Regions from separate parts of the Clostridium sp. CM038 genome, predicted to be linked through region 2. Evidence: riboswitches for the same ligand, from Rfam matches in the RefSeq annotation. Region 2 holds a riboswitch; each other region holds the start of a gene.

Region 1 (11,091 bases), 650 kb from region 2:
CAATACCTAAAGGCAAAAATGGGAGAGAGTAGTTCAAGTGTTAAAAATGAAGACATTTATGGTGTTAATAATAGGATAATAAAAGTTTTGAAATCCCATGGGACTTACAATATTGAGACTGTGAGTATAAATAATGGACTAAGTACTATAGCATATACTAAAAAATACGATGAGCTGGTAATCAATAAAAAGTCAATCGATTTTAATTATGCTGTATGTAATTATTCATCTGGAAGATACATTATCATTGGTACACCTGAAATAATTACAACTTATTAAAAATAACAATATAATGGAGGAAGTAAATGAATAAATTAGTTATAAAAGGTGGGAAAAAATTAGAAGGTGAAGTGGATATAAGTGCATCTAAAAATTCGGTTCTTCCTATACTTGCAGCAACAATATTAAACGGTAATAGTTGTACCATTGAAAATGCTCCTATGCTTGAAGATGTATTTGTAATTTGTGATGTATTAAAATCTCTTAAAGCAGATATTAATATAGATAAAATTACTAAAATGGTGAAAATTAATACTACTAATTTATTTAATAATGGAGCTAATGATGAATTAGTTAGAAAAATGAGAGCATCTTTTTTAATAATGGGTCCTATGCTTGGAAGATTTGGAAACTTCAAAATTTCTCTGCCGGGTGGATGCAATATTGGAACTAGGCCTATCGATCTTCATTTAAAAGGATTAGCAGCTTTAGGTGCAGAAGTATCAGTAGGTCACGGGTATGTGGAAGCAAAAGCAAAAAAACTAATAGGCAGCAATATATATTTAGATTATCCGTCAGTTGGGGCAACGGAAAATATAATGATGGCAGCAACGCTAGCCGAGGGAGAAACAATAATAGGAAATGCAGCAGAAGAACCAGAAATTGTAGACCTAGCAAAGTTCTTAAGGGCTATGGGAGCAAAAATATATGGAGAAGGAACAGACACTATAAGAATTTTAGGCGTTAAAGATTTTAAAGAAGTTGTTTATAAGCCGATATATGACAGGATAGAGGCGGGTACATTTATGATAACTGCTGCAATAACGAAAAGCTTGTTTAAAATTAATGGTATTGATGAAATTCATTCAAAACCAATAATAGCAAAACTTACAGAGATGGGAGTAGGAATAGAAATTAATAAAAATAGCATAATAGTTGATGGTAGGAAAAAGTTAAGCCCAATAGATATAAAAACTATGCCATACCCTGGGTTCCCTACAGATATGCAAGCTCAGATGATGAGTTTACTGTGTACAGTAAAAGGAACGAGTATAATTACAGAAACTATTTTTGAGAATAGATTTATGCATGCCACAGAATTAAAGAGAATGGGAGCAAATATAAAAATAGATGGTAGAAGTGCCGTAATAGAAGGTATAGATAGGTTTACATGTTCAGAAGTTACAGCTACAGATTTGAGAGCGGGAGCGGCATTAATACTTGCAGGACTTACAGCAGAGGGCACAACTACAATAAATGATATATATCATATTGATAGAGGCTATGTTTCTATTGAGGAGAAATTAAAGGGACTAGGAGCAGACATAGAAAGAGTGAGTTCTCATAAATAACAGGGAAATTCAATAAGCGATAAAAATATATGGCGGTTCACTTATAATTTAAGAGGGTGTAAATTATTTTGTGTATTCTCTTCCTTTAAGCAAAATAATTGAATTATTTAATTATGAAAAAATGTTAGTATAGTTGATAAATGTTGTTACTTTGTAATTACTTTTCAGTATATTATTTCCATTTCTAGTTATTAATATACTCTCTAAATATTAGGTTAGGGTAGTATTGAAAAGTGATTTGAGTCGTTATTGATGAATCATACATGAACGGATTGCCTCTGGGTAGTCCGTTTTGCTTGTTTAACGGGAAAATTTAACTATAACCCTTAGGGGTTTGGGCGACGGAGTCCCAAAGCTACGCTCCTTCATTTAGGATCTCACTAAATAATATATTGAGCTGGCTGATAACAAGGTCCCAATTTGCATATACTCTAGTCCATTTCTTACTTACCTTTTCAGTTGCCAAATATAGCATCTTCATAAGACTATCATCGTTCGGGAATATAAGCTTTGTCTTCGTAACTTTTCTAAATTGACTGTTAAGACTCTCTATAGCATTTGTGGTATATATAATTCTACGAATATAATCTGGAAATACAAAGAAAGTTATGAGATTATCCCAATTATCTTCCCAACTTTTTATTGCATTTGGATATTTACTACCCCATTTTTCTTTAGCAAAATTTGAATTTTCTAGTGCAAAATCTTCATTTACTGAGCCATAAACGGCTTTCAAATCTTTAGCAAATGCCTCCTTGTCTTTATGTGGTATATATTTCATACTTGCTCTTAATTGATGAATTATGCATCGTTGTATCTTTGCAAAAGGATATACCGCGCCTATTGCTTCCTTGAAGCCACTTAAGCCATCGACACAGAACACCAAAACGTTCTTAAGGCCTCTGTTTCTAAGGTCATTAAGCACTGAAAGCCAGAACTTACTGCTTTCATTTGCTCCTATCCAAATACCAAGCACCTCTTTTTCGCCATCCATATTTACACCTAAAACAACGTAGGCTGCCTTGATTATGATATGCTTGTCGTCACGTACTTTGTAGTGAATTGCATCCATAAAAATAAAAGAGTACGTTTTTTCAAGTGGCCTATTTTGCCACTCTGTAACTACAGGCATAATTCTGTTTGTTATATTCGAAACCATTTCAGCAGATATCTCAACCTCATATAGATTTTTCACTTGCTCTGATATGTCCCTTGTAGTCATTCCAGCTGCATAGAGCGCCATTATTTTATCTTCGATACCAGTTATATTTCTTTGATACTTAGGCAATATTTTAGGCTCAAATTCACCATTTCTATCACGAGGTATATTAAGATCTACTGCTCCCAACTCAGATTTTACAGTTTTTTTAGAATAACCATTTCTACTGTTTGGAGTTCGTTTTTCGGATATATCATATTTATCATATCCAAGTTGCGAATCCATTTCTGCTTCTAATGTCTCCTGAAGAACGTCTCTAAACATACTTTTCATAGCAGTTAAAACCTCATTTGGACTTGTAAACTTTTGCTCGTTGATATAATCCCTTAAAATATCTTTCGAAATGTTTGACATAAAAATACTCCTCCTTGCAATCTTTGATAATTAGCTTATCTCAATTATTGCCAAGAAAGAGTGCTTTTTATTCTGTTTACACAAAATTATTTACAGGCCCTAATTTAAACTTGGATAGTTGGAATATATAAGTGTTATATTCCAATTATTTTATAATAAACACCTAAAAATAATAAACTAGCACAATGACTAGTATATTATTTTTGGGTGCCTTTTGGTTACAACTGGTCTAAATCTTTTTATCCGTTATCTCTATTAATAAATGCATAATAGTAGGCACTATTATTTTACAGGGATTTAGGCAATGGAAAAAAGTAATATTTTTTATAGTTATTTAATATGTATAAGGTAAAGGTTGTTTTATAACGAGAGGAGAAAAAAATGAGAAGAGTTTTTATTACAGTACATTTAAAAAATATCCTTCTATTAATAACTGCATTTATTGCATTTATAGTTATTACTTCTGTTTTAATAGTGGGGGTAGGAAATAATAAAAGTATAAATAAGGGTAAAAACTCTGCAATTAAGGTAGAAGACAATGAGAATATTATAAAATATGGTTCACTAGCCAAAATCACTAAAGTTAAAGTTTTTATGTCAAAAGAAAATAATATAAAAGAACTTAGTTTAGAAGAATATGTTACGGGAGTTGTTGCAGCGGAAATGCCAGCTGATTTTGGAATAGAAGCTTTAAAATCTCAAGCAGTGGCGGCTAGGACTTATGCTTTAGCTCATGTCACAGAAATGGGTGGAACCCCATGTAAAAATGGTAATGGAGCTGATTTATGCGATACAGTCCACTGTCAAGTTTATAGGACTAAAGAAGAGCGTATAAAAGAATGGGGAACTTCTGGTGAAAAAAATTGGAATAAGATTAAAATGGCGGTTAAAGGAACATTAGGACAAGTTTTAACATATAACAACAACTTAGTAATGGAACCTTATTATTTTGCAACTAGCAGTGGGAAAACGGAAAATTCCGAAGAGGTATTTAGCGATAGCATACCTTATTTAAGGAGTGTAGAAAGTCCAGGCGAAGAAAGAGCAGGAAGCTTTAAGAGTAGTAAAATTTTAAAGTATAAAGATCTAAGTCGAATTATAAATAAAAACTATAATAATGCTAAGGTAACCTCAACTAATGTTAAGAAACAAATAACGGTAATTGATAGGACTGAGGCAGGGAGTGTTAAGAGTATTAAGGTAGGGAATATAACCATGACAGGCAGTAAGTTTAGAACAATGCTCGGTTTAAAATCATCGAATTTTGAAATGAAGTTTAATTTAAGCAATATAGAAATAGATTGCAGCGGATATGGTCATGGTGTAGGGATGAGTCAATGGGGTGCGGATGCGATGGCGAAAGATGGGAAAACCTATATTGAAATATTAACTCATTATTATCAAGGGACTGTTATATCCAAATGAAAAAAAATACACATAAGCTGGTTATCCTATATAAAAAATGGATAATCAGCTTTGCTTTTTATAAAAATAAACTTGAAGATGATTTAAGCAAAACTAAGGGTGAATAATTTAAAATTTAAAATATGTTTTAAACTATAAAATATAAATATTATTAAAATGTAGATTAACTTAAATAAATTTTAGGAAATATGTATGTTTTAATAAAATATGGACAAAAATACAAATGGAGGTGTTTGTATGAATAAGAATGAAAACAATAAGACATTAAATTTTTTTAAGAAGGAAGGATTCTATGTAATTTTATTTGTTTGTTTATGTATAGTAGCTTCAGTGGCGTCTATAACAGCAAATAATAATAAGAAGCTTTCAAGCAAGCAAGAAGCATTACAAAAACAACAAGCAAATGCAGGAGATGTTATAAAAGCGCAACAAAAAGAATATGAGGGTGCTCTTCAAGTAAAAGAAGAAAAGAAAGCTAAGGCTGAAGCGCTTAAAGCGGTACCAGATATCAAAAAGGTTACAACAGGAAAAGCGGCATCAGCAGTATCTAAATCAGTTAATGCTAAATTTGAAAATCCCGTAGCAAATGGATTACTCGCAAGGGCATATTCAAAAGATATTGATTCAGTAGTGTGGAAGACTGATGGAAGCTATAGGACAAATTTAGGTATTGACATTCAAGCAAAAATAGGGGAGCCAGTTGTAGCGGTTATGGATGGAATAGTTAAAGAAGTTGGTACTGACGTTAATGGCCAAAAAGGTAAGATGGTTAAGATAGATCATCAAAATGGATTTATTACTAACAGTACTAATCTAGATGAAAAAATATTAGTAAAAAAAGGCGATAAAGTAACTAAAAAACAGCAAATTGGTACAGTGGGAAACACTAGTTTAAATTCATTTAAGGAAGAATATGGATCTCACTTACACTTTGAAGTTCTGCAGAGTAATAAGAATGTTGATCCTGCTAAATATGTAAAATATGAGAAATATCAACCTGCAGAAACTAAGAAATAACCAATAACCATCTCAATTAGCCATTTTTTAAAAATATATTAGAAGATGACTAATTGGAATGGAATTTAAAAGCAAGATAATGCATATTTATAAATATATAAGGGTTAAGGAGGCAACACTTGAAAGACTATATTGAAGATCGAGTACTAGAAGTTGCTAAGTACATTATCGAGTCAAAATCTACAATAAGAAGAACTGCCAAAGTGTTTGGCGTTAGCAAGAGTACTATACACAAGGATATGACGGAAAGATTACCCACAATAAATCCTCAAATTGCCAGCGATGCAAAAACAATTTTGGATATAAATAAAGCTGAGCGGCATATAAGAGGCGGAAGAGCAACTAAATTGAAATATAAAGAAGCACAAGGATAAAAACATTCGAAGCTAAAAACTATAAAAAAATTTTAAAATTAAAAGAGGGTTTTCTTATAGCTTTATAGAATAGAGTTTAGTGTAATTTAAATATTGAATATACTAAAGAGCAGGAGTGGTTTTGAAATGTTTTTTTTTAGAATGGGTACAGATATGGGAATAGATTTGGGTACATCTACAGTGCTTGTATATATCAAAGGAAAAGGTGTTATATTAAAAGAACCTTCTGTTGTTGCCATAGATAGAAATAATAATAAGGTATTGGCAGTAGGAGAAGAAGCTAGGCAAATGATAGGAAGGACACCAGGCAATATTGTGGCAATACGCCCTATGAGGGACGGTGTTATTTCGGATTATGACATAACTGAAAAAATGTTAAATCATTTTATCAAGAAGGCTTGTGGGAAAAGAAGGTTATCTTCTCCAAAAGTTGTAATATGTGTACCTTGCGAAGCAACGGAAGTAGAAAGAAGAGCGGTAGAAGATGCAGGTAGAAATGCCGGAGCTAAGAAAGTTCAACTTATAGAAGAACCACTAGCAGCGGCAATCGGAGCGGGACTCGATATTACTAGAGCAAGTGGTAATATGGTTATTGACATTGGTGGAGGCACGACTGATATTGCAGTTATTTCTTTAGGAGGCATGGTTGTACGTGAATCAGTTAAAGTAGCTGGTGATAAGTTTGATGAAGAGATTATAAAATATATCAGAAAAAAACATAAATTAATGATTGGTGAGAGGACTGCAGAGGATTTAAAAATCAACATAGGTTGTGCTTATAAACAAGAAGAAAAGACAAGCATGGAGATAAGAGGGAGAGATTTAATTACAGGTCTTCCTAAGAATTTAGAAGTATCATCAGAAGAAATGAGAGAAGCTTTAAAAGAGGCGGTATATTTAATAGCAGGATGTGCACATTCCGTATTAGAAAAAACACCACCTGAGCTTTCAGCAGATATAGCTGATAAAGGTATAGTTATGACTGGTGGAGGTGCATTGTTAAAAGGCTTAGGTAAGCTCATACAAGAGGTTACTAAAGTTCCGGTATATCTAGCGGAGGATCCGATTTCATGCGTAGCACTCGGAACAGGTAAAGTATTGGATTATATGGATAAGTTAGATAATTCATTCAATGGAAGAGAATTATGCTTAACAGAATAAAAAGTATAAGCAAGCTATAAAAATAAGCAATACAATTATTAGTTTAATTGTATTGCTTATTTTTATATTATATAAGATTTGTAAGTTTAAATTGTGGATAATTATTTAAAACTAATTAAAGCATGTTAAACAGGGCTCAAATTATTTTCTTCATTGGTAAGGGAGTGCAAATAGTATGAATGCAAGAGGGATCTGCTTAAAACATTAGCAATATCCATTACCAAGCTCAATCTTATGTTTCTATTTGTAAATAATTCACTATCATCACTTGAATCTACTATACCTATTAATGAAAGAGTGCCTACCTTAGGAAGGGTTTTCCCTACACCTTTGCCAGGATGAATTGGATAATTTCTAGCTTGGAGTTCTCCAATATTTGAAATGTCTCCTAAACAAGCATCTACACCTATTATAGTACAATTTGGGTGCAATGCATTTATTTTAGATAATTTACTATCTATGTTTAAGGCATGAATTGGATTATCTATAGTGCCATATACAGGTAATGGAAAGGAACTATTTTTTAAAAGTGTACCAACTAAAGGACCTAGACAATCGCCTATACATCTATCGGTACCTATGCAAACAACTAAAGTATTTTTGTCAATATAGTCTTTTAGAAAATTAGAAAGTGTATAGTATGCTAAAGGATCTTTATAATGGGTTTTAGCTTTACTCAAGAAATATACCTCCTTGTATTGCGCTGGGGAAAAATTATTAGTTTCCTATGAATAATTTATATGAATAAATCCCGTGTATTATTATAATAAAGAATAAAAAAATGATTAATTAAAAAATGATATATAAGTATATTAACTATATGAAGGAAAACCAAATAAAAAATATAATAAATTATTTGTGCAAATAGTAAGTTGTATCAATGCTTAATATTAAGCAAATATGCGAATAGTATAGTTATGGAGAGAAGAAGTCGTTTATTAAAGGATAATAGACTTGAAATTAATTAATTAAAGTTGTATAATAATTCTTGTCGACACGGTAAAACGGTAAAACGGCAAAATGATAAAACATAATATGCTGGCATGGCTCAACGGTAGAGCAGCTGACTTGTAATCAGCAGGTTGTAGGTTCAATTCCTATTGCCAGCTCCATAAGTGGAGGAGTTCCCGAGTGGCCAAAGGGGGCAGACTGTAAATCTGTTACGTAATGTTTCGATGGTTCGAATCCGTCCTCCTCCACCATTTATAATGGTTTACAATAAATTATGGCTTACAATAAATTATGGGAGCATAGCTCAGCTGGGAGAGCATCTGCCTTACAAGCAGAGGGTCACAGGTTCGAACCCTGTTGTTCCCACCATAATAATCTTTTTAAAATAGAATAAAATGCATGCTGGCATGGCTCAACGGTAGAGCAGCTGACTTGTAATCAGCAGGTTGTAGGTTCAATTCCTATTGCCAGCTCCACATATGGAGGAGTTCCCGAGTGGCCAAAGGGGGCAGACTGTAAATCTGTTACGTAATGTTTCGATGGTTCGAATCCGTCCTCCTCCACCAAAAGACATCTATAGATGTCTTTTTTTATTTTTTACAGGGTTTAGATTCTGTTGACACCATAGAATGCATATGGTATTATAATTAAAACTTAATAATTGATAACTCTTATCAAGAGAGGTGGAGGGAAAAAGGCCCTATGAAACCCGGCAACCGGTGCAATGCACCATGGTGCCAATTCCTGCAGTTATAATCTGCAAGATAAGGGAGATGATTAAATCACCTCTTCTTATATTTGGAAGAGGTTTTATTTTTTTATAGGGAAATTTTAGAGAATAGAAGGGAGAATTATAATGAAAAGATTATTTACATCAGAATCCGTTACAGAAGGACATCCAGACAAAATTTGTGACCAAATTTCAGATGCTGTACTTGATGCTATTTTAGAGCAAGATCCTTATGCTAGGGTTGCTTGTGAAACAGCGGTTACTACAGGAATGGTTTTAGTTATGGGAGAGATAACAACTAGTTGTTATGTAGATGTTCCTAAGGTTGTTAGGAATACCATTGAAGGCATAGGATATACTAGAGCAAAATACGGGTTTGATGCTAGCACATGCGCTGTACTTACGTCTATTAATGAACAATCAACAGATATAGCTATGGGAGTAGATGAGGCATTAGAATCTAAAGCAGGCGAGATTGATAAGGTTGACGCAATAGGTGCTGGTGATCAAGGCATGATGTTTGGATTTGCAACTAATGAGACACCAGAATACATGCCACTACCAATTGCTATGGCTCACAGATTAGCAAGAAAGTTAAGCGAAGTAAGAAAAAATGGCACATTAGATTACTTAAGACCGGACGGAAAGACTCAAGTTACTGTAGAGTATGAAGATAATAAGCCAGTAAGAATAGATACTATTGTTATTTCAACTCAACATGCGGAAGAAGCAACTCATGATCAAATTGAAAATGATTTAAAAGAGCATGTAATAAAACCTGTAGTTCCAAGTGGATTATTAGATGAAAATACTAAATATTATATAAATCCTACAGGCAGATTTGTAATTGGAGGACCGCAAGGAGACTCTGGTTTAACAGGAAGAAAAATAATAGTAGATACTTATGGTGGATATGGAAGACATGGAGGTGGAGCATTCTCAGGAAAGGATGCAACAAAAGTTGATAGATCCGCTGCATATGCTGCAAGATGGGTTGCTAAAAATTTAGTTGCTGCAGGAGTTTCAGATAAATTGGAAATTCAGTTAGCTTATGCTATAGGTGTAGCTAAACCGGTATCTATAGAGGTCGAAACTTTCGGAACAGGAAAAATTGACGATGATAAAATAGTTCAAATAGTTGAAAAAGTATTTGATTTAAGGCCAGCTGTAATTATAAGAGAATTAGAACTAAGAAGACCTGTTTATAAACAAGTAGCTGCCTATGGACATTTTGGAAGAATTGATTTAGATCTTTCATGGGAAAAACTAAACAAGGTTGATGAAATAAAAAAGTACGTATAATATAAAAAAAGGGATAACAATTATTAATTGTTATCCCTTTTTAGTGCATGTGATTATTAAGTAGTATTTTGATAAAACCTAAGATAGGGGTATACTGAACATAAGAGATGTAAAATACATATGATATAATAACATTAATAATAATATTATTGCTAATAATATTATTATTAATGTTATTATATGAATTTATAAATAGGAGAGATTTTATGCCGGAAATACAAGGGATAATCGAAGATGTAGTATTTCATAATGAAGAAAATGGATATATAATTGCTCATTTGAATGATAATAAAAAGCAGATAACTGTGGTAGGCATTGTGCCATATATAAGTGAAGGGCAGAACCTGAAATTAACGGGGGAGTGGGTTACTCATCCTCAATTTGGCAAGCAATTTAGAATAATACAATGTGAGGAAATAATACCTAGTTCACTTGAAGGTATAGAAAAATATTTAGCTTCAGGAGTTATTCAAGGAATTGGACCAATAACTGCTAAAAAAATTGTACAGCACTTTGGTGAAAACACCATGAATATATTAGATAATGAAATTGAAAAATTAAAAGAGATTGATGGTGTAGGACAAAAAAAGATTCAATTAATTTTTGAATCATATTCTAAGCAACGAGAAGTTAAAAATATAATGATATTTCTTCAAACATATGGAGTAACACCTAACCAATGTGTGAAAATTTATAAAAAATATGGAGGAGACTCTATAAAGGTAGTACAGGATAATCCTTATGTGTTAACTGAAACCATTTCTGGAGTAGGATTTAAAATTGCAGATAAGATAGCACAAAGTTTAGGCATTGACAAAGAGTCGCCTTTCAGAATACAAAGTGGAATTAATTATGTGGTAAATGAATTTTGCGCTATGGGAAATACTTATATGCCCTTAAACAAATTATACAAAGAATCTAAAAATATTCTTGGGGTTACGGCTGAAGAAATTGAAAAAAATGTTTATGATAATGTATTGCAGGGAA
Region 2 (11,091 bases):
TAATATCCCACACTTTTTAAGTGATGTTAAATGCCGTGAAACATTTGACTGCGTCATATTTAGACACTCTTCGATTTCGCATACACACATTTCACCTTGAATAATAAGTGCCATTATACGAAGTCTGTTTTCTTCCGCTAATGCTTTAAATATATCAACCACTCTTTTCCCTCCTACTATTTCTTGTATCTTTATATGTTCCTATAATCATATAGTATGTCTCTAAAACCCCATTTGTTACAATGGGATCTAACCGAATATTATTTTGTTACTAATTCGTACATGAACATCTACTCATATACTACGTCACATAGCATTTATTGTCAATAGCTCCTATGTGATTATTTAATATTTTTCATTATATAGAAGCGGGAGACTTTCCTAACATTCCCACAGTTGTCAATTATTTAACAATATAGTATAATCTAATATTGTCAGCATCGCTAAGCAAACCCAAAGCAAAAGGAAGGGGTTTTCAAATGAAATTTTGTAAAATATGTATATTTATCTTAGCTTTATTTTTTATTATAATAGAATGTTCTATTAAGCCAAAAGAAGCACTAAAAATGACGGCACAGGTAGCTGTGCATACAACGGATCCCATTAATTGTAAGGTAAAAAAATTAGACTCATCAAATGCTATTTACGATAAGCCATTATCTAACCATATTCCTATTACAACTAAAAAAAACGAATATGAACTACTATTTGATTTACCAGATACAGGTGTTATGCAAGGGCTTACATTCCATAATGGATATTTTTATTGTAGTTTTGATTTAAAAAATGGAAGTGGGAAAATAGTTAAATATAATCTAACAGGAAATAAAATCTCTGAAACAGACCCTATGGCTATGGGTCATTCTGCCGAAATTGCATATAGAGCTAGTACAGGAAAAATTTATGTTGCAAATGGAGGCGGCATTAATCCAACTCATGTTTATGTAGTTGATTATGATTCAAGTACAATACAAGCTGATTTAAATTATTCAAGTTTAGGAACATCGGCATTACTTGCAATAGATAATGTCCATGATTATTTAATATTGCATACCGTTTTAAATGGTGGTGATAATGGAACCCCTATGTTTACTATTATAAATTTAGCTGATATGAGTACAGTGACTACCTTTCGTATTCCTAATCAAGGCGTTCCACAAGGTTTAGATGTTGATGGGATGTATATTTATTTATATACAGATAATAAAGTTACAGTATTTAACTATGAGGGTAAAATAATTACCTCTTATCCTATAAATAAAGCAGGAGAAAGTGAAGGCTTAACAATGGCAACAGATCACGGAACTTCATATCTATCTATGGGATATAATCACCCAAATAGAATTTATATTCTAAGAAGCAACGAAAATAAAAAACTTCATAATTCGCAAATACTTAATAAATCAACGCGAAAAATCTAAAGGAACATATCTTTAATTTATATCAATTTCCCTATTAAAATAGGGGTACTTAGACAACTAAGGGGGTATTACTATGTCAAATGGAAATGATACTTTAGATACAGAAATAATTGTAAACGAAATATTAGAGCAAGGAGAGATTTTTAACGATATTGAAGAAGATCTATTGCATGACTTAATAGGAAATAAGATATCCAAAGATACTACGATTACTCATAAACAAACTCTTACTTTTGGAAACAAGATGGCTGATAAAATAGCCGCATCAGTAGGCAGCTGGGGTTTTATAATTGCAGCATTAGCAATTATAGGAATATGGATAGTATTAAATATCATCTTAAAGAATTCATTTGATCCCTTTCCATTTATACTTCTTAATCTAGTACTATCGTGTACTGCCGCTATACAAGCACCTGTAATAATGATGAGTCAGAATAGACAGGAAGATAAAGATAGAATAAAATCAAAAAATGATTATAAAATAAATCTGAAATCAGAGTTGATCGTTCAAGATTTGCATAAGAAAATAGATTTATTAATTGAAGATCAAAAAATGTTAGTTAAGAATCAATCTATAATGCTTGAATATATTGAAAGTTTACAAAAAACAAAATAACTGAGTAAAAACCCAAAATTTCTTGAAAGCGATACTCGCATTGTTGATACAAGTTTAGTTCAGTGTTTACTTTAAATCTATTGAATTCATATTTTGAGTTATATTTTAATTTTTAAAATCTTCATCAGATCTATTTTTTATAATTTTTTCAAGTTTGTCTGCACGTTCATTGTAATTACTACCAATTGTGTTTTTAACATAATAAGCAAACCGTTTTTTCATGCCTTTCTCATAGCCAATTCCATCCTCTGGATATTTATGATTGGTAATTTCAATTCCATTCTTACCATTCTTGATATATAGAACTACGGGAATTGCTATTCCACTTTCTAGGATTAGCTTATCTCCCTCTTTAAAATAACCTTCCTTTAATAACCAAATATATATTTTATCTTTATCTTTCCCCTGAACCGTAAATGCACTGTACATTTTCCCTTCTCTTGCTACATTAATATATGTCGTTAAATAATTTACACTGAATATTTATACATTACAACTACCAAGTCAAAGCGTGATATAGAACAACCCCCAAATTAATTAAATCAAAATGGGGGTTGTTTTTATTTTTTATATTAAGAATCCACGAAGGTTGCTACGGCATTTTTAATACTGCATCATTTGAAATGCTATTAATATTTTTCAGAGAATATTTCAAAATATGCTTGAGGATGTACACAAGCTGGGCATATTTTCGGAGCACTTTTTCCCTCAAAAATATAACCACAGTTTCTACATTTCCAAATAACTGATTCTTCTTTATTAAATACTGTATTATTTTCTATATTACTTAATAGTTCTCTATATCTTTCTTCATGATGCTTTTCAACATCAGAAATTTTTCTAAAAACAAACGCGATATCATCAAAGCCTTCCTCCTGTGCAACTTTCGCAAATGCTGGGTAAAGATCTGACCACTCTTCATTTTCTCCATTTGCTGCTGACAATAAATTTGCTTTAGTATCTCCAAGACCTACAGGATATGTGGCATTAATTTCTACCACTTCTCCATTTAAACTTTCATTTAAAAACTTAAAAAATCTTTTAGCGTGTTCTTTTTCATTATCTGCTGTTTCTATGAATATATTAGCTATTTGTACATATCCCTCTTTTTTCGCTATAGATGAATAATAAGTATATCTATTCCTAGCTTGTGATTCACCTGCGAATGATTTCATAAGATTTTCAGCTGTTTTTGTACCCTTTAATGTTTTCATAAAATGCCTCCTTGTTTTTCTACTTAAAGAAAATAATTACCTCTATTAGAGTATACCCTAAATAGTATACTTTGCTTCTTTTAATCCATACTATTTTAAGAAAGTTTACTAAATTACCTATTAATTAAGTTTATTCTAAGTATGTACCTTATTTCCAAACATCAGTATCAACACCAATAGATTTTGATTTGAATTTAGTTCCATCGGTTTTTTTATAATTTTTCAATATTTTTAATGCATAGTTAGACCCAATTAATATAATTGGAACATTTACATAAACTAAAACAATATTTACAAAATCACCTATGTACCATAAATTTGCAAGTTCTAAACCAGCAAGAACTGTTAATGCGCCAAATGGAACAAAGAATAATGCACCAACCAAACGTATTCCCATAATAAATTTCTTATTTCTAGATATTAAATTTGCGGAGACTTCTGCAAACAATATTAAACCGAGCAATGTTGTAAATGCAAACATTCCATAGCATAGCGAAACAATAATTGTAACTGTTCCATCTAATGCAGTACCAGGAACTAAGTATTTGATTGAGGATAGGTAAACTGTAAGTTTAGATGCTTCTATACTCTCCCATGCAACTCCAGCAGTACCTGTCCAAACATGTGCCATAACAATAACAAATCCAGTCATACTACATATTACCATTGTGTCAAGAAAAACTCCTAGACATTGTACAAAACCTTGTTCTGCAGGATGTTTATTCTCCGCTGTCGCAGCCGCCATTGTAATTGTTCCTTGTCCAGCTTCATTGGACATTAACCCACGCTTAATTCCTTGAGCTAAAGCCACACCAAATGCCCCACCAAATAATGCATTGGGCTTAAATGCTCCACCAATCACTTCTTTAAAGAAATACGGAACTTTATCTAAGTTAACTAATATTATTAAAATAACTATAAGTGTATAAATAACTGCCATAATAGGTACCAGTACATCTGTAACTGCAGTAACTCTTTTTATTCCTCCAATTACAGTCAAAAGAACAGTAATTATTAAGACTATTGCTATCCCATAATAAACTGTGGATTGACGTCCAAAGGTTTTTCCAGCTATAGTATCAGCTATTGAACCGAAACTTGTAAATAAATGAAAAGCTTGAGATGGGATAACAAACAGTGCATATATTATAAAAAGTGAAGACAGTATAATACCTACCCACCGTTTATTTCCCAAAATCTTTTGACCATAAAATGGAAGTCCACCCACGAACTCCTTGCCATTTTTCTCTTTAAAAAGCTGTGCAAGTACAGATTCTACAAAAGCCGTGGACATACCAAAGAAAGCTGAAACCCACATCCAAAATAGTGCCCCTGGTCCGCCAACAGATATTGCACCTGTAACCCCCATAATATTACCTGGACCTACACGCATAGCAGAACTTAGTAAAAATGATGCTAATGAACTAACCCCAGTATCTGTTTCCTTTTTTGTAGCAAGAATCTTAATTCCTTTTTTAAATGCCATAACTTGAATAAATCCAGTTTTAAATGTAAGATAAATTCCTGTTCCTAAAAGTAAAATAACTGCAAAGGCAAAATTACCTAAAACCGGGATGTTTTGATACCACTTAAAATTAGTTGGAAATTCCCATAGAAAATCCGCAATAGGAACTATAAAATCAAAAAAATTATTTATTGCTTGAAATAATACACTCATTTTTAAACCTCCATATTATAATGTTATCCTTATTTGCATTTTAGAATTAATTACTCCAAAAATTATTTGCATACGGTAATTATACACTAATAAGGTATAAAATGAATTTTTTAAAAAATAAAAGTATAAAAATGTCGTTAAACTTTATGCTTTACTATAAAAAAATCATCTTACTTTCGACTATTACGCCCAAAGCAAAATGATTAATGGTTTTATATTTTTTTTAGAAAGCAGGAATTATATCTCCTTTATATTTATCTTCAATAATTTTTTTAACTTCTAGAGAATTTAATGCCTTTGAAAGTGCTTCTATATGAGGTTTAGTTTTATCTTCTTTTCTAACTGCAAGCACATTTGCATAAGGCGAATCTTTTGATTCAATTGCTAGTGCGTCTTTTGTCGGATTTAAATTGGCTTCTATTGCAAAATTTGAGTTTATAACTGCTGCATCCACATCTTTTAAAATCCTTGGAAGCTGAGGAGCGTCTAATTCAGTTATTTTAAAATTCTTTTTATTTTCAGTAATATCAAGTTTAGAAATAAGATCTCCACTTTTTAGTTTTAATAGCCCTTCCTTCTCAAGCACTCTAAGTGCTCTTGCTCCATTTGTAGGATCACTTGGAATGGCTATTTTAGCTCCATCTTTTAAATCACTTAGCTTTTTATATTTATTAGAGTACACACCCATAGGTTCAAGATGAACCTTTACAGTATAGTCTAGGTCCACTCCCTTTTCTTTACTAAAGGATTGCAAATAAGGAATATGTTGAAAGAAATTAGCATCTAATTGTCCCTCGGCTAGTGCAGTGTTTGGTGTTACATAGTCAGTAAATTCTACTATTTCGAGAGTATATCCCTCTTTTGCGAGAATCGGCTTTATAGCCTCTAATATTTCTTTATGAGGCACTGGTGACGCACCTACTTTAATGATTTTTTTCTCAGTTACATCCGCCTCTTTTTTTGCTCCACATCCACTCAGTGTAAAAATCACAACTATTGTTAATAATATGCTTAATATTTTTTTCATTTTTAATTTCCTCCTCTTATTTTTCTTTTAATATTTTTATAATTCAAAACTTATTTAATCATTTTTCTGTACAATATATTTCCTAAGGCTTGAATTACTTGCACAACTGCAATTAATATAATTACAGTGTATATCATGATATCTGACTTAAATCTATAGTAACCATATTTTACGGCTACATCTCCAAGTCCCCCTCCACCAATTGTCCCAGCCATAGCTGAGTAACCTATAATGTTTATTATTGTTAACGTAACTCCAAGAACTATAGACGGCATTGCCTCTTTTAACATAACCTTAAATATAATTTGATAGGTTTTTGCACCAAATGACTTAGCTGCTTCAACAATTCCATAATCCACTTCTAAAAGTGCAGATTCTATTATTCTTGCAGCAAAAGGTGCTGCACCAAGCGTTAGAGGAACTATAGCTGCATTAGTACCTATTGTTGTTCCAACTATAAGCTTAGTTAAAGGGAATATAGATATCATTAGTATAATAAACGGAAAAGACCTAAGTACATTTATTACTAAATTTAAGATTTTATAGATTAAAGTGTTTGGCCTTAGGCCAATAGGTCCAGTTATAATTAATCCTACTGCTGAAATAAACCCTAAAATAACTGTAAAAATCGTGGATAATGTTACCATATATATAGTTTCTTTTAGTGCAGGTAATAAAATATCTTTAAATAGCATTTATACTCTCTCCCTTGTGCTTCTCAAGCTGCACAGAATAATTAATGAGCTCCCACTCTATAGATTTTTCATCTAAATAATTTAATATCTTCTTCTTATTCTCTTTACTTGCATTTATTATGAGACTTCCCATTACGTTATCCCTAAATTTTTCAAGCCTGCCCCATACTATTGAAAAATCAATATTTAACTCCCTGGCAATTGATGTTATAAGGCAACTCTGGGTAATTTCCTTTGTAAAAAATATTTTAATGTTATATCCCGTGCTAGGCAGTAATTCTTCCTCTCCCATAAGTGTTTGCATTTCCTTTGTTGGCCTAATAAATAGTTCATCGGTAATGCCATGGCTTTTAATTTCCCCTCCTTCTAAAAGAATAAATTTATTACAAATTTCTTTTACCACTTCCATCTGATGGGTAACTACAATAATTGTTATATTAAATTTGTTATTGATAGCCCTTAAAAGCTCTAATATAGATTTTGTAGTTTTAGGATCTAGTGCAGAGGTAGCTTCATCACAAAGTAATATTTTCGGATTAAGTGAAAGCGCTCTTGCAATTCCAACTCTTTGCTTCTGCCCTCCGCTAAGTTGTTTTACATTGGTGTTTGCTTTATCCTTAAGTCCTACTAACTCTATTAAGCTATCTACTCTTTTTTTAATAAAATTTTTATCGTTTCCCCATATTTCTAGTGGAAATGCTATGTTTTCAAAAACATTTTTACTGTTAATAAGATTAAAACTTTGAAATATTATGCCTACATTTTTCCTAAACTCGCGAAGTTCTTTCAAACTTAGCTGTTTCACCCCTTTTTCCATTATATTAATGGTACCTGTATCATAGGTTTCAAGCCCATTAAAGCATCTAAGTAAAGTGGATTTACCAGCTCCACTGTGACCAATAACACCATAAATATCACCTTCCTCCACTGTAAATGAAACATCATTTAACACTTTAACCCCTGAAAAACTTTTACTTACACCTCGAACTTTAATCATGATATCCCTTCTCCTTTTCATTTCTTATAATTCATCTTTACCTTTTGATCCTTTCTTTAAACATCACTCTAAAAAAATAGAGCCCAAGAATAAACTTGGGCACTACTTCCAAACTTATTCTTATCTTGCAGCAATGCTGCAGGAATTAACACCATGTATCATAATATGATACTGGTTGTCGGGGTTCATAGGGCCAGTCCCTCCACCTCTCTTGATAAGACACTATTAAATTTTATTTACATCTATTCAAAAAAACAAAAACCTCTTTCATCATTATATAATGATGAAAGAGGTATAAAATTACAAAGACACCTCTCTCATCTTCCGCTAATTTACAATGAAATTAACGCAGGATTTAGCACCTATTCAGACAATACGTCTGATGGTTGCCGAGATGTCATCGGGCCAGTCCCTCTATCTCTCTTGATGAGAATTAACTTATTTATTAAATTAGATTTATAATATCACTATATGAATGCTATGTAAAGAAGTTTTTATATACACCTTCTCCAAACATCATACAACTGTCTAATGATGTTTCATCATAATATATATTTTGTTCATACTTTATATATAACATAAATATTCATGTTACATTATTTATGTTATAATATATTGTAATAATTATATTGTTCTAGGAGGATACATTGTATGGCTAATGTTTGAAATGCCAATAAGAAATAATTAACATCAATAGAAATCACATCATATAACTTGGTGTTATTGACAAAATTGTAAAATAATTGTATTATACACACATAAACTAAGCACTTTTTTAATAGTATAAGAGAGACCCATAAGGTCTCTTTTATGTGACCTAGTATTAGAATTCAGTAATAACAATTGAATATAGGACTAAAAACAGGAAAATACTTATGGCGACCAAGTAAGCCCCCCCCTTTACGTATGTATGAAGCGTGGTCATCCAGGGCTAACCCTGGACATTTTTTGTATAATAAAAAAAGGAGGAGATATTAATGGATGATAATCAAAATGTAGAACCCATAAAAATAGCACCGGTTAAAAAGAAACTTTGGAAAAAAATCGTTAAAGGTTTATTGATATTTTCTGCAATAATTTTCGTATCGGCTACGATAACTTTAGGATATGGTTATATTAAATATGGTCCTAAAATAGAGGCAACTATAAAAGATGCTAACAATATAGCACAAACCATAAACGAAACCTCCTTTAATACCCGAAAACCAACACAATTTTTTGATACTAATGGTAAACTATTAAAAGAATTTAAGACCAATACATATTATTACACAAAAGAAGCAGACTTAAATCCCTATGTAGGTAAAGCTGTCACTTCAATAGAAGACCAAAGATTTTATAAACATGGTGGTATAGATTATAAAGGTATAAGGAGAGCTGTCTGGGTATATATAAAATCCAAGGGAGCTATCGTACAAGGTGGTTCAACAATAACGCAACAACTTGCAAGAAATGTATTCCTTACATTTGACGTAACCTTGTCGAGAAAATTGGAAGAGTCTGTTATAGCAAATAAATTAGAAGAAAGATATTCAAAAGATCAAATATTAGAGTTTTATGTAAATAATATAAACTTCGGCAATGGATGCTATAGTATTGAAAGTGCTTCCCAATTTTACTTTCAAAAGAATAATAAGGATTTAGATTTATCTCAAATAGCTATGCTTGTTTCAATACCTAATAATCCATCTGTTTATAACCCCGTGACTCAGCTGGACAATGTTATAAAGAGGAGAGACTTAGTCTTAGATAAAATGCTAAGCTTAGAACAAATTTCACAAAATGATTTTGATACAGCAAAAGCAGAAGTTATTAAATTAAATATTAAACCTCGTACAGCACCTGAACCTATGAGCTATGATATTCAATATGCTGTTCACAATGCAACCTTAAAGTTAATGGAGCAAAATGGTTTCGTTTCTAAATATTCTTTTAGTAATGATAATGATAGAAACACTTATTTCACTAAGTATAATGATGAATATGAGTCTAAAGAAAAACAACTTCTTAGTGGAGGATATAGAATAGATACATCTATTGATACTGCAAAACAAGAAAAATTACAAAGTGTAGTAGATAGTCATTTGGCTCAATATACAAGCACCAATAACAAAACAGATTTATATGAAAAGCAAGGTGCAAGCGTTACTATAGATAATAATACTGGAGAAGTAGTAGCTATAGTTGGAGGTAGAAGCCAAGATGGTAACACCTTTAACAGAGCCTTCTTAGGTGTAAGGCAGCCAGGTTCCGCTATAAAGCCATTAATCGCATATACCCCTGCATTTGAAAAAGGCTACATTCCCGCTAGTGAATATGAAGACAAAGCCTTTGATAATGGTCCCGCTAATGTTGATTTTAAATACAGAGGTTCTGTATCTTTAAGATATGCAGTTGAGATATCTATAAACACTATCCCGGTTAGATTAGTGGGAGAAATGGGCGTAAAGAATTCGTTGAAATATTTACAAAACATGGAGTTTAAATATACAACTCCTCAAGATATTTACCCTATAATTGCTATAGGTGGTTTTACAAAGGGTGTTACGCCAGTTGAAATGGCTTCAGGTTATTCAACCCTTGCAAGAAACGGCGAATTTATAAGTCCGACTAATGTACGTAAAATAACAAATACAATAGTTAATGAAGTATTATTTGAAAATAAACATAAGCAAACTACAGTGTATGATAGTGGTGCCTCTTATCTTATGACAGATACTTTAAAGGGTGTACTAACAAAAACAGAAAGTCATGCAAATTTAGCCCTTAGTAACTATCCCTTTACTGCAGGTAAAACAGGAACTACAGATCAATCAAAAGATGCTTGGTTTGTAGGATATACACCTTATTATACAACCTCTGTATGGGTAGGAGATGATATTCCAGCGCCACAAAACATGTATGGAGCTCAAGAACCAGGTCAGATATGGAAAGAATATATGGAGTACCTACACCAAGGTCTAGAACAAAAAGACTTTACTCGTCCTAATACAGTAGTTGATAGAAATGGGGTATTAATGAATACTCTATATATCAAATTAAATGAAAATGGTAAAATAAAAGCAGAAAAGAAAGTCATAGAAAAACCAAGTGATGATGATGTAAAAAAAGCAAGTGATGATGCTGCAAAAAAAGCAAGCGATGATGCTGCAAAAAAGACAAGCGATGATGCTGCAAAAAAAGCAAGCGATGATGCTGCAAACAAAGCAGCTGCGGATAAAGCAGCAGCAGACAAAGTAGCTGCTGACGCAGCAGCTGCAAATGAAGCCGCAGCAAAAGCAGCTGCAGACAAAGCAGCTGCAGACAAAGCGGCTGCAGACGCAGCCGCAAATGAACAACCACCAGCCCCAACCCCAGCTCCAGACCCAGCTCCAGCCCCAACCCCAGCCCCAGACCCAACCCCACCCCCTGCACAATAAACCAGCGCGAACGTTAAATCATCA
Region 3 (11,091 bases), 850 kb from region 2:
CTTTTTATGCTTCAAGATGGCGAATCCTACGGGTATGAAATATCAAAAAACATCAGAAAATTATCAGAGGAGAAGTATGTTATGAAAGAGACCACACTCTATTCAGCATTCAACCGTCTTGAGAAGAATGGATATATCGAATCTTTCTATAAAGACGAAACCTTTGGTAAAAGACGCACATATTATAAAATCACCCCCGTAGGTTTAACCTACTATAAAGAAAAATGTGAAGAATGGAGCTTAACAAAAGAAGTTATTAATAAATTTATTAAGGAGAGGGATTAAAATGGAAACTATAAAAAATTATTTAGATAATATGTTTAAAGTCCTACCAAGAACAAATCAGACGGTCAAATTAAAAAACGATTTATTATGGAATATGGAAGAAAAATATAACGAGAATAAGAATGATGGAAAATCAGAAAATGAGGCCATTGGTATTGTAATTTCAGAATTTGGCAATATTGACGAATTAATTGATGAACTCGGCATCGAACATATGAAAGATGATGTTATACTTAAAACCATTACACAGGAAGATGCAGATAATTTTATGGCTGAAAAAAAGAGATCTGGCTTATTGTTGGGTATTGGTGTTTCTTTATGTATTGTAGCAACGGCTATATTAATATTAATTACCACTCTCGTAGATAATGGCATTCTCGGTAAAGGTATTTCAAAAAATTTCAGCGATATGTTTGGTATTATTCCACTATTTATTCTACTTGTACCTGCTATAGCTTTATTCATTTATTCCGGTATAAAGCTAGAAAAATACAAGTATCTACAAAGCGGTTTTGATTTGCCTCCTCATGTAAAAGTAATTGTAAATCAAAAAAATAATGCTTTTGCATCAACCCATATGATATCTGTAATAACAGGTGTGTGCATATGTGTCATATCACCAGTTGCACTTTTTGTATCATCTGCTTTTGGCGACAATGCATCTAGCTACGGAGTAGTTGTTTTACTTGTGATGATTGCTATTGCCGTTTTCCTCTTTATATATTTTGGAAATATTAAGCAGAGTTTTAGTATTCTTTTACAGATTGGTGACTTTTCAAAAGAAAAAACTGAAGATAATAAACTTATTGGTGCAGTTGCTGCTATCGTATGGCCATTAGCAATCTGTATCTTCCTTGTCAGTGGATTAGTTTTTAATCTATGGCACATTAATTGGATTATATTCCCTATCGTTGGCATTTTATTTGGTATGTTCAGTGCAGCATATAGTATTATAAAAGGGCATAATTAAAATAATTTTATCTTTTAAAAAAGTATTGACAATTGTTTTTATGAGTAATATACTAAATACTAATAACTGAATACAACTTATCCAGAGTGGCAGAGGAACTGGTCCGATGAAGCCCGACAACCAGCATTCTTATTCGAATGTAGTGGTGTCAATTCCTGCAGATTGTAAAATCTGAAAGATAAGGATGTTAGCAAATTTTATGATACAATTTTATTGTTTATTAAAGTTAACTATTGCTACTTTCCTTATAGGAAAGTAGCTTTTTTTCTTCCCCAAAAATCTAAATAAATAATGTACTAAATACTAACAACTAAATATAACTTATCCAGAGCGGCAGAGGGACTGGCCCGATGATGCCCGACAACCAGCATTTTTAAAAGAAGTGCAATGGTGTCAATTCCATCAGATTGTAAAATCTGAAAGATAAGGACGATAGCAAATTTTATGATACAATTTTATTGTTTAATAAAATTAATCATGCTGCTTTCCTTATAGGAGAGCAGCTTTTTTTTGAAAAATAATTATAAAAGGAGAAATTAATATGAGTGAGCGAAAATTAAGTTTTGAAACATTACAGGTACATGCAGGGCAGGTTCCAGATCCTACTACAGGATCAAGAGCAGTTCCAATTTATCAAACATCATCTTATGTTTTTAAAAATGCAGATCATGCAGCAAATTTATTTCAATTAAAAGAAGAAGGAAATATATATTCAAGAATAATGAACCCAACTACAGACGTTTTTGAAAAAAGAGTAGCCGCTCTTGAAGGCGGAGTAGCAGGACTTGCTACAGCTTCAGGAATAGCTGCAACATTCTATGCAATACTTAATGTAGCAAATTCAGGTGATGAAATAGTAGCTGCAAGCACTCTATATGGTGGTACTTATGAACTATTTAATGTTACTCTTAGAAAACTTGGAATTAACGTAACATTTGTTGATCCAGATGATCCTGAAAATTTTAGAAAAGCTATCTCGAATAAAACAAAAGCACTTTATGCTGAAACAATGGGAAACCCAAAAATAAACGTTCTAGATATAGAGGCAGTAGCGAATATTGCTCATGAAAATAAAATACCCCTTATTATTGACAATACCTTTGCAACTCCATTCCTTTGTCGTCCAATTGAGTATGGTGCAGATGTAATTATTCATTCAGCAACAAAGTTCATTGGAGGACATGGAACTACTATTGGTGGAATTATAGTTGATGCTGGTAAATTTGATTGGGCAGCAAGCGGTAAATTCCCTGATTTTACAACTCCGGATAAAAGTTATAATGGAATAGTATATGCTAATTTAGGTGCTCCAGCATTTGCTTTGAAAGCTAGAGTTCAACTTTTAAGAAACACCGGTGCTACGCTTAGCCCTCAAAGTGCATTTTTATTTCTTCAAGGTTTGGAGTCATTATCATTAAGAGTTGAGAGACATGTAGCAAACGCTAGGCAAGTTGTTAAATTTTTGAGTAAGCATCCAAATGTTTCATGGGTAAATTATCCTGAACTTGAAGGGAGCAAATATAAAGAATTAGCTAAAAAATACCTACCAAAGGGCGCAGGATCAATATTCACTTTTGGAATAAAAGGTGGCCTTGAATCTGGAAAGAAATTTATTAATAGTGTAGAATTATTTTCGCTGCTTGCAAATGTTGCAGATGCAAAATCTCTAGTAATTCACCCCTCAAGCACAACTCATGCAGAGCTTAACGCAGAGGAGCAAAAATCTGCTGGAGTTACTTCAGATTTGATAAGACTTTCAATTGGTGTTGAGGGTATCGATGACATTATATACGATTTGACGCAAGCTCTAGAAAAATCTATTCAATAAAAAGTTAATAATTCTTTGGCAGTTGGTTTCAAAATAAGGTCTTGTTCCTAACTATATTCCTCCATCACCTTAGATGACGGAGGAATAACTTTAAAGTTTAGAAAGGAAAACTAATATGAAAAAGGTAAAAATAGCGATTTTAGGTTTTGGAAATGTTGGGACAGGTGTATGGAAAATACTTCAGGAAAATAAAAAAGAAATAATGAAACGTTCAAATTATGAAATAGAAGTTGCTAAAATACTTGTAAAAGATATAAATAAAAAAAGAGATGTCAAAGCACCTAATGGCCTATTAACAGATAACATTGATGATATTATAAATGATGAAAGTATAAAAATTGTGGTTGAACTTATTGGTGGATGCGATAAATCTAAAGAGTATATGATACGCGCAATGAAATCTAAAAAACATATTGTAACTGCTAATAAATTAGTTATCGCGAACTGGGGCGAAGAGTTATTTAAAACAGCGGAGAAAGAAAACGTATTGTTTTATTATGAAGCAAGTGTGGCTGGTGGAATTCCAATAATACGCGAGATTAATGAGAGCCTTACAGCCAATAGGATTGAGCAGATAATTGGAATTATAAATGGAACAACTAATTACATATTAAGCAAAATGACAATGGATGGGATTAGCTTTGATGAAGCGCTAAAAGAGGCGCAAGAAAAGGGTTATGCTGAAGCGGACCCAACCTCTGATGTTGATGGCTTTGACGCTGTATATAAGCTTGCGATAATGTCTTCTCTAGCATTTGGAACTAAGGTAGATCATGATTGTATTTATAGAGAAGGAATAAGAAGAATTAGTGACATAGATATAGAATATGCTAAAAAACTTGGTTATTCAATAAAACTTTTAGCAATAGCTAAAGAAGTAAATAACAAATTAGAGCTAAGAGTACATCCAACCCTAATACCTTCGAGCCACCCAATGGCAAATGTAGCCGATGCATTTAATGCTATTATGATAAAAGGAAATGCAGTTGGAGAGTTAATGCTATATGGAAAAGGCGCTGGAGCTTTTCCAACTGGAAGTGCAGTTGTAGGTGATATAATATCCATATTAAGAAATAATGTAAATCCTTATGACTTATTAGACCTAAGTGACAAGACTGATTTTAAAGAAGTGAAAAAATCAGAAGAAAATGAATCAGAATTCTATATTAGACTTAATGTTAAAGATACAGTAGAAGTTTTAGGAGATACAGCGAAAATATTTGGGAAAAACAATGTCAGCATTATGTCCGTTACTGGAGATGTAAGGCACGATGATCATGGACCACTAGGATTTATTACACATAAAAGTTCAGAAAAAAACATAAGAATTTCATTAGAAAAAATAAAAGAACTAGAAAACGTCAACAAAATAGAAAGTATAATAAGGATGGAATCATTTTATTAAACTTATTCTCCTTTTAGTATTTATATATAAAAACACCCCATCAGATGAATTTTACAACTTTTTTAGTTATAATCATTCAATGGGGTGAAGTTCACTACTTCGGTTCTATTACATTAAACCTTGATTTATACCTTTTTAACAAATTCAGATTTTAATTCCATAGCTCCAAACCCATCAATTTTGCAATCAATATTATGATCTCCATCAACCAACCGTATATTTTTTACTTTTGTACCTTTTTTTATGGCTAATGGACTTCCTTTTACTTTAAGGTCTTTGATTATTGTTACAGAATCACCATCGTTTAATACATTTCCATTTGCATCTTTGATAATCCTTTTCTCTTCACTACTTTCTGTTTCTAATTCTAAAGTCCATTCATGAGCACATTCAGGGCAAACAAAAATACTTCTATCTTCGTAAGTGTATTCTGAATTACATTTTGGGCAATTTGGCAAATCAGCCATAATTTCATTTCCTCCATTCGTTATTGTTAACTCTAATATATAAGAATTATTGTCAATTTTCTTTTTACAACTTCATAAGAATAGAAATTACAAAGTTAAAATTCACAAAAAAAAATATAGGGAGTTCCTTATATGCTTATATACTATCATAGTCTCCTCATATTGACAAACCTTCCTCCGCCCTCTCCTTAAAGTCCCTTTTTTCTATTAATCATTTTTTACATACAAGTTTTTTAAAAGCAAGTCTAATTTCAAAAATAACCATAGCAGTCATTTATCTTGCCAAATTAATATTTTTAATATTTTCCATTTTCCATAAATCTGAATATGCCCTAATATAAAATAATACATTACTTTCTTTATGATTTTTTAATAGTAAACCCCATTTTGATGTTATCACATTATCATCCATGCTTTTAGTAAATCCCCAGCTTTCCTCGGTGTCATGGGACATTACATAAATAACCATCTTGCTCTGGTCGGTTGCATCACCATCAGTTAACACATTGATAAAAGGTGTATACTTGTTTAATAGTTCTTTACTGGATTCAATACATTCAGCATAGTTGAACATATCTTTAAATTCACCAAATACCCTTGTCCAAAAGTAACTTCCTTCACTTTCTAATGCAAAATGCTTACCCATGTCGATTCTGAACCCACCCACTCCACAATTCCTTAGTTCTTTTAAAAAATTTATATAAATTTTTTGTAATTCTACATCATTGTAATTGAGCATTGGTAATCCAAAAGCACCATTAACAATTGCATTTCTATTGCCATAATCCACTGTATTTTTTGCGTTAGTCCAAAATTTGGGGTTATCTAGTAGGTTTTGATCTACGGTTTGACTTGGTATTAGCTTTCCACTCTCATCACCCGCTAAATGTCGTAACACTACGTCAACGATGATTTTAATTCCTATTTTATTAGCTTTATAACATAATTCTGTTAAATCCTCCTTTGTTCCACTTCTATTACCTATTTTAAATGATAGCGGTTGATAGTATGTCCACCATTCATCTCCTTTTTTGCAAGGTTGCACGGGAGTAACCTGTATGGATGTATAGCCACACTCTTTTACTTTATCTAAAATTCTAGTTATATCTGAGATTTTCCATTGAAAACAGTGCAATATTATTTCTCTCATATTATGTCCTTTCATTAATCATTTATTTTATAATGTATTTAAACATTTATTTACTCTCCAACCATTTAACCCATTTTCAGCTTAAATCATCACCTTCGTAACTGTTCATCTTCCTCAAGCTGCAACATTAATTAAATTATTACTATTACTATCAGATAATTTTTACAGGAAATAAATTTAACATAATGTAGTTCCTATAGATAATGATGTACTTAATTACCATTAAATATACATAGAATAATTTTTCAAAAAAATATAAAACACCTGATGTATAACACCAAGTGCATTTTGCAGTGAAAAGAATTTAAATACAAAATTTATAGTGGACTATAAGAAAACCCCCGACTAAAATTAATTAGTCGAGGGTTTTACTGATGGAGGCGATGCTTAACCTTTAAAACCCACCAATAATATAAAATTATTTTATTATATCCTCTTGCTCTTCTTAATCATACTTATTTAATAGAAGACATCCATATTTAATATTGATTATTAAATAATCCAGCCCCTTCTATGATTTCCTGCTCCGTAAATAAACTTAAGACAGCTTCATTATAATCACTTAAATTTTGTGACTTCTTTATTTTCTTAGCATATTTTTTATTATCTGAAAACATATAAATCATATACCCCCATAGCTCTTTCATTCTAAATATTGCATTTCTATCTTCATCAAATAATTCTATATATTTATTTAAAATTTCATCATGAAAATCTTTTAGTACTTGTTTATCTATATTAGTATTAGTATTATTTTTAATCTCATTTATTAACCTTGGATTAGCTAGTATCCCTCTTCCTAGCATTACTGCTTTTACCTCTGGAAAAGCTTTCATTAGCTTATTATGATCATCAATAGTGAAAATATCCCCATTATAACATACTGGATTGGTGCTTAAAGATAATGCATCTTTAAATACCTGTAAATTAGGTTTATTTCCATAAAAATCTTTTTGTATTCTCGGATGGATAATTAATTCTTCTAAAGGATATTTATTGTAAATTTTTATTAGCTCATAAAATTCCTCTGAACTATCTTTTCCTATTCTAGTTTTTATAGAAATCTTCATATCATCTATTTTAAATATTTCATCTAAAAACATATCAAGTTCTTCCCTTTTGGCTAGAAATCCCGAGCCTCTATTTTTTGAAACAACCGTTCCAGCAGGACATCCTAAATTTAAATTAACCTCCTTATAACCTAATTGTTGTAATTTTCTAGAAGTAATAATAAACCCTTCTGAATCGTTAGTAAGTATTTGCGGAACTATATTCATCCCTTTATTATTTTCAGGCAAAACATCTCTTAATTCTTTAGACTTAAGACTTCTACTTTTATTTGTAACAATAAAAGGTGTAAAGTATTTATCAATATTATTAAAAAATTTTTCATAAGAATTTCTATATATGTATCCCGTAATTCCTTCCATTGGTGCTAAATAATATTTCATTTAATAACCCCTTTATAACTATTCTAAAAAACATTATATCAGCATTCTTTTTTCTTAACTACTTAATATTAATTAATTATATTTTCTTTCCAGTAACCAAAGGCAAAACATAGCAAACAATTTTGCAGACATTGTCTGCAAAATCTGTTGATTATAAAGAGGTTTAAAAACTCCTATTACGTTAAATAAGTAGCTAGTAAACGCACTAAGTTTTTCTAGCTACTTACTTAATATATTATTTATCCAACTTGGCATATTTTAAATTCTTTAATGAGGAATGGTACCTTCTTTCAATGGTATCCTCGCCTGCAAATATTGTGTACGTTGGCATAATTATTTACCTATGACCTTTTCTTGTTCCTTTTGTAGAACCATATTAGATAACATAATATAAAAATCCTGCTCTTCTTTACTCTTTGCCTTCTTAAATAAATTTTTTAATTGACTATAAGTGAAGTTCAAAAAAATATCATATATTTCATTATTTTCATTTTCCATATCTAATACCTCCAATTCAAACTATTATATACCAATATGTTAAATTAATAAACTATTGTCTTGTTATTTTGATTCTATTCATATAATTATATGTAATTTATTTTTTTAACTTAATAATTAGCTTATTTTTTACAAACACAAAAGTCTTCCTACTAAAATCAAATCTGATGCTAGATTCTATATATAATTAAATCATAAGAAAACCCCCAACTAATTTATTAATTAGTCGAAGGTTTACTGGTGGATCCGAATCATGATAGGTTAAATCCACTATATAAATGTGCCTTCCTTAAATACAGAAGACATCTCTAATAACCAGTGAACTCTTGTGTCTCAGTAGGGGGTACCAGTACTTGTTGGCTCAATATAAGAACATGATATCGCCTTATTACCTAATTGAGCTCTAGATACTGTATCTCCCAGATATTTCTTCTCCTCACTAGCTGTAACTTCAACAACACTCGCACTATTCCTATCTACATCAAAATACTTTAGCATGTTTTCTTTCTCTTGATTCGTCAAATCATACCCTATAGTAACACTCTTATATGAATCAGCATATACATTTTTTATTGGTGTTGCAAGTAAACTTGCTGTTAAAATTACACCTAAGGCTAGAACCCCCACCTAATTTTTCATCTAAATGGGCTTGATAATGGATATTTTCTTAACATAAATTATAGACCCATAATGTCACGTCATATTTTTATACTATTTAAGTATCAAAGTAATCCTTTAATTTTCTTGGTCCTGCAAGTACTTCGCTGTCTACGAATAAAGTTCCGTCCTTCTTTGTGTTAACATACCACTTTACAAGTTTGATATTACCAAAATCAATTTCCATTGCTGTTATGCATCGAGGATGAACACAGCTTCCATCATTGAAATATGGAGGATCACCTACTTCAGGAAACATAGGCCTATGTGTATGTCCTGCGACCATCATCTGTTTTTCTTTTATTACCCATTCAATAAGCTTTTTTTCTACTACTTGTTTCTTATGGTAATTCTGTGCTGTTCTAGTTGGATCATTTACTCCAAAGAAGTTAAGAGGTCTCCATAAATACCTTACTAAAAATCTGGTCAATCTCCACATTTTATCATTTAGACAGTCCACTTGATGCCCGTGTATTAGAAAGATTTTGTCATTAGTAACTTTATGCCTCAATACTATCCCCTCATGGATCCTAATATTATCGAATAAAGGAATATACCTTTTCTTGAGTTCATCAAAGTATTTATATAAATTATTTTTTACAAATTTATCGTTTCTTTTTACTATATCATGGTTTCCAAAAATAAAATTAAGCCTATCTTCATTATAAAATTTAGATAGCAACCAGAAAACATCGCTATGTACCCTCTTAATGTCAGAAAGTCTTTTATTCTCCCAAAGTTCATCTCCATCACCAATCTCTATGTAAGTATAGTGTTCGTCATAGTAATGAGTTAAGGCCGCAAAATAAATATTTTGATTCTTCGAAAAATCATCTGACCAGTTTCCATCTCCTCTATGGCAATCACTCATTAAAACAATCTTGGAGGAATCGTCAAAAATAATTTCCTCCGATGACTCAAAAACTTTAGATAGATGTTTTAATGTATTCATTTTATCCCCCTCTAAACCAGCAGATTCTTTCTATATTTAAATATATTACAATGTTTACTCATAAAGAACACTTAGAGGCCCGTAAAAAAGGATATCGATGCTTTAGAAACAACGGTCAAGGAATTAATATTAACCTATCTTAAAGAAGTTATTATATTAGGTTCGTTACCTCATATAATATTTTTAAAAAAATAAGAGCCTTGGAAAAAGTCCAAGGCTCCCCTAAGGTGATTAACTGCTGCGTAGTATCCATTTATCATTAAATTACAATACTTTATCATTAATAAAGTTAATGGAGATAAACCTAACATAGAGACTAACCATATTAAAATTATGCATTTAATTTTATTGTTTAATCCTTTAAATTTAAGGCATAACTTCCTATAAAAAAATAATATATAGTGAAACAAGAACTAGGTTAAAAAAGGAATTAGTTACTATTTTCTGTTCCTATTGATCAAGTGGTAATTTTGTTTTAAATTCTGTTTTTTCCTTAGAGCTTGCAACCTCTATATTACCATTATGTAATTCTACTATTGTCTTTACAATTGCAAGCCCAAGTCCAGTTCCATCTTTTTTATTACAAGCTTTTTCTACCCTGTATAACCTTTGGAATAAATTCTTCAAATTCTCTTCTTCTATTATATCTCCATAATTTACAAAGCTAACTACAGCCATATTATTTTCTTTCCCTATATTTATATCTAAATATTTCCCCTTACTACCATACTTAATTGCATTAGATATTATATTTTCAAAGGCTCTAACTAATAAAATAGCATCTCCATCTATTATTAAACCTGCATCTTTTGAAGATATTCTATATTCCATACCACTATTTTCAAAAGCCGGTATAAAACCAATGGTAACTTGTTCTATTAATTGGTGTAAATATATATTAGATTTATTTAAATTTACATCTCCATTACATATCTTTGTAAACTCAAAAAGTTGTTCCACTGAACTCTTTAATTCCTTTGCTTTACTTAATGAAACTTCGCAATAATGATGCAACTCATTATCATTTTTATAATTTTTCTTTTCAATCAACTGTAAAAACCCAATAACAGAAGTAAGCGGAGTCCTTAAATCATGAGATAAATTTGTAATCAAGTTATTCTTCTGCTTTTCCCACTGTCTTTCTTTTTTCAGTAGTTCTTTTATGCTATATGCCATTTTATTAACATCTGAAGCTAATGTTCCCAGCTCATCCTTTGTTCTGATAGGTATATTTATATCTGTATTTCCATTAGCTACTATCTTTAAATTTTGTGATATTTCTTCTATATAATCAGTGATTTTATTCATTTTTTTGATAAATATTAAGCACATCAGCACTATAAAAATCACAAACACTCCTATACTAATCCCCAGCATAACTGAACTATTTGTATTATAATCATTAATAAATTTCATATAGAGACTTTG

What was found. Region 2 has a riboswitch for S-adenosylmethionine ahead of ACWJKS_RS16910 (methionine ABC transporter ATP-binding protein). Riboswitches for the same ligand answer to the same signal wherever they lie in the genome.
Region 1: it holds a riboswitch for S-adenosylmethionine, as region 2 does, so the genes downstream of both, metK (methionine adenosyltransferase) here and ACWJKS_RS16910 (methionine ABC transporter ATP-binding protein) in region 2, are expected to answer to the same signal.
Region 3: it holds a riboswitch for S-adenosylmethionine, as region 2 does, so the genes downstream of both, ACWJKS_RS01850 (O-acetylhomoserine aminocarboxypropyltransferase/cysteine synthase family protein) here and ACWJKS_RS16910 (methionine ABC transporter ATP-binding protein) in region 2, are expected to answer to the same signal.

What each region holds. Positions count from the first base shown of each region.
Region 1 covers NZ_CM143651.1:210,606-221,696, forward strand. The annotation lists gene ACWJKS_RS00930 (YwmB family TATA-box binding protein) at 1-279, shown strand, start outside; gene murA (UDP-N-acetylglucosamine 1-carboxyvinyltransferase) at 306-1,571, shown strand; gene ACWJKS_RS00940 (IS256 family transposase) at 1,927-3,144, opposite strand; gene spoIID (stage II sporulation protein D) at 3,526-4,569, shown strand; gene ACWJKS_RS00950 (M23 family metallopeptidase) at 4,807-5,586, shown strand; gene spoIIID (sporulation transcriptional regulator SpoIIID) at 5,706-5,960, shown strand; gene mreB (rod shape-determining protein) at 6,087-7,121, shown strand; gene yyaC (spore protease YyaC) at 7,247-7,801, opposite strand; tRNA gene ACWJKS_RS00970 (tRNA-Thr) at 8,159-8,233, shown strand; tRNA gene ACWJKS_RS00975 (tRNA-Tyr) at 8,239-8,323, shown strand; tRNA gene ACWJKS_RS00980 (tRNA-Val) at 8,366-8,441, shown strand; tRNA gene ACWJKS_RS00985 (tRNA-Thr) at 8,474-8,548, shown strand; tRNA gene ACWJKS_RS00990 (tRNA-Tyr) at 8,554-8,638, shown strand; SAM riboswitch class I at 8,741-8,843, shown strand; gene metK (methionine adenosyltransferase) at 8,929-10,104, shown strand; gene recD2 (SF1B family DNA helicase RecD2) at 10,311-11,091, shown strand, end outside.
Region 2 covers NZ_CM143651.1:3,686,410-3,697,500, forward strand. The annotation lists gene ACWJKS_RS16870 (ArsR/SmtB family transcription factor) at 1-162, opposite strand, end outside; gene ACWJKS_RS16875 (YncE family protein) at 480-1,421, shown strand; gene ACWJKS_RS16880 (DUF1003 domain-containing protein) at 1,495-2,037, shown strand; gene ACWJKS_RS16885 (hypothetical protein) at 2,143-2,466, opposite strand; gene rbr (rubrerythrin) at 2,667-3,251, opposite strand; gene ACWJKS_RS16895 (alanine/glycine:cation symporter family protein) at 3,400-4,929, opposite strand; gene ACWJKS_RS16900 (MetQ/NlpA family ABC transporter substrate-binding protein) at 5,153-5,956, opposite strand; gene ACWJKS_RS16905 (methionine ABC transporter permease) at 6,007-6,651, opposite strand; gene ACWJKS_RS16910 (methionine ABC transporter ATP-binding protein) at 6,641-7,648, opposite strand; SAM riboswitch class I at 7,766-7,869, opposite strand; SAM riboswitch class I at 7,963-8,081, opposite strand; gene ACWJKS_RS16915 (transglycosylase domain-containing protein) at 8,626-11,067, shown strand.
Region 3 covers NZ_CM143651.1:408,381-419,471, reverse strand. The annotation lists gene ACWJKS_RS01860 (PadR family transcriptional regulator) at 1-285, shown strand, start outside; gene ACWJKS_RS01855 (permease prefix domain 1-containing protein) at 287-1,255, shown strand; SAM riboswitch class I at 1,330-1,440, shown strand; SAM riboswitch class I at 1,574-1,685, shown strand; gene ACWJKS_RS01850 (O-acetylhomoserine aminocarboxypropyltransferase/cysteine synthase family protein) at 1,797-3,083, shown strand; gene ACWJKS_RS01845 (homoserine dehydrogenase) at 3,199-4,488, shown strand; gene ACWJKS_RS01840 (zinc ribbon domain-containing protein YjdM) at 4,614-4,955, opposite strand; gene ACWJKS_RS01835 (alpha-amylase family glycosyl hydrolase) at 5,230-6,105, opposite strand; gene ACWJKS_RS01830 (tRNA dihydrouridine synthase) at 6,585-7,556, opposite strand; gene ACWJKS_RS01825 (hypothetical protein) at 7,890-8,054, opposite strand; gene ACWJKS_RS01820 (DUF1002 domain-containing protein) at 8,388-8,681, opposite strand; gene ACWJKS_RS01815 (metallophosphoesterase) at 8,770-9,663, opposite strand; gene ACWJKS_RS01810 (sensor histidine kinase) at 10,114-11,091, opposite strand, start outside.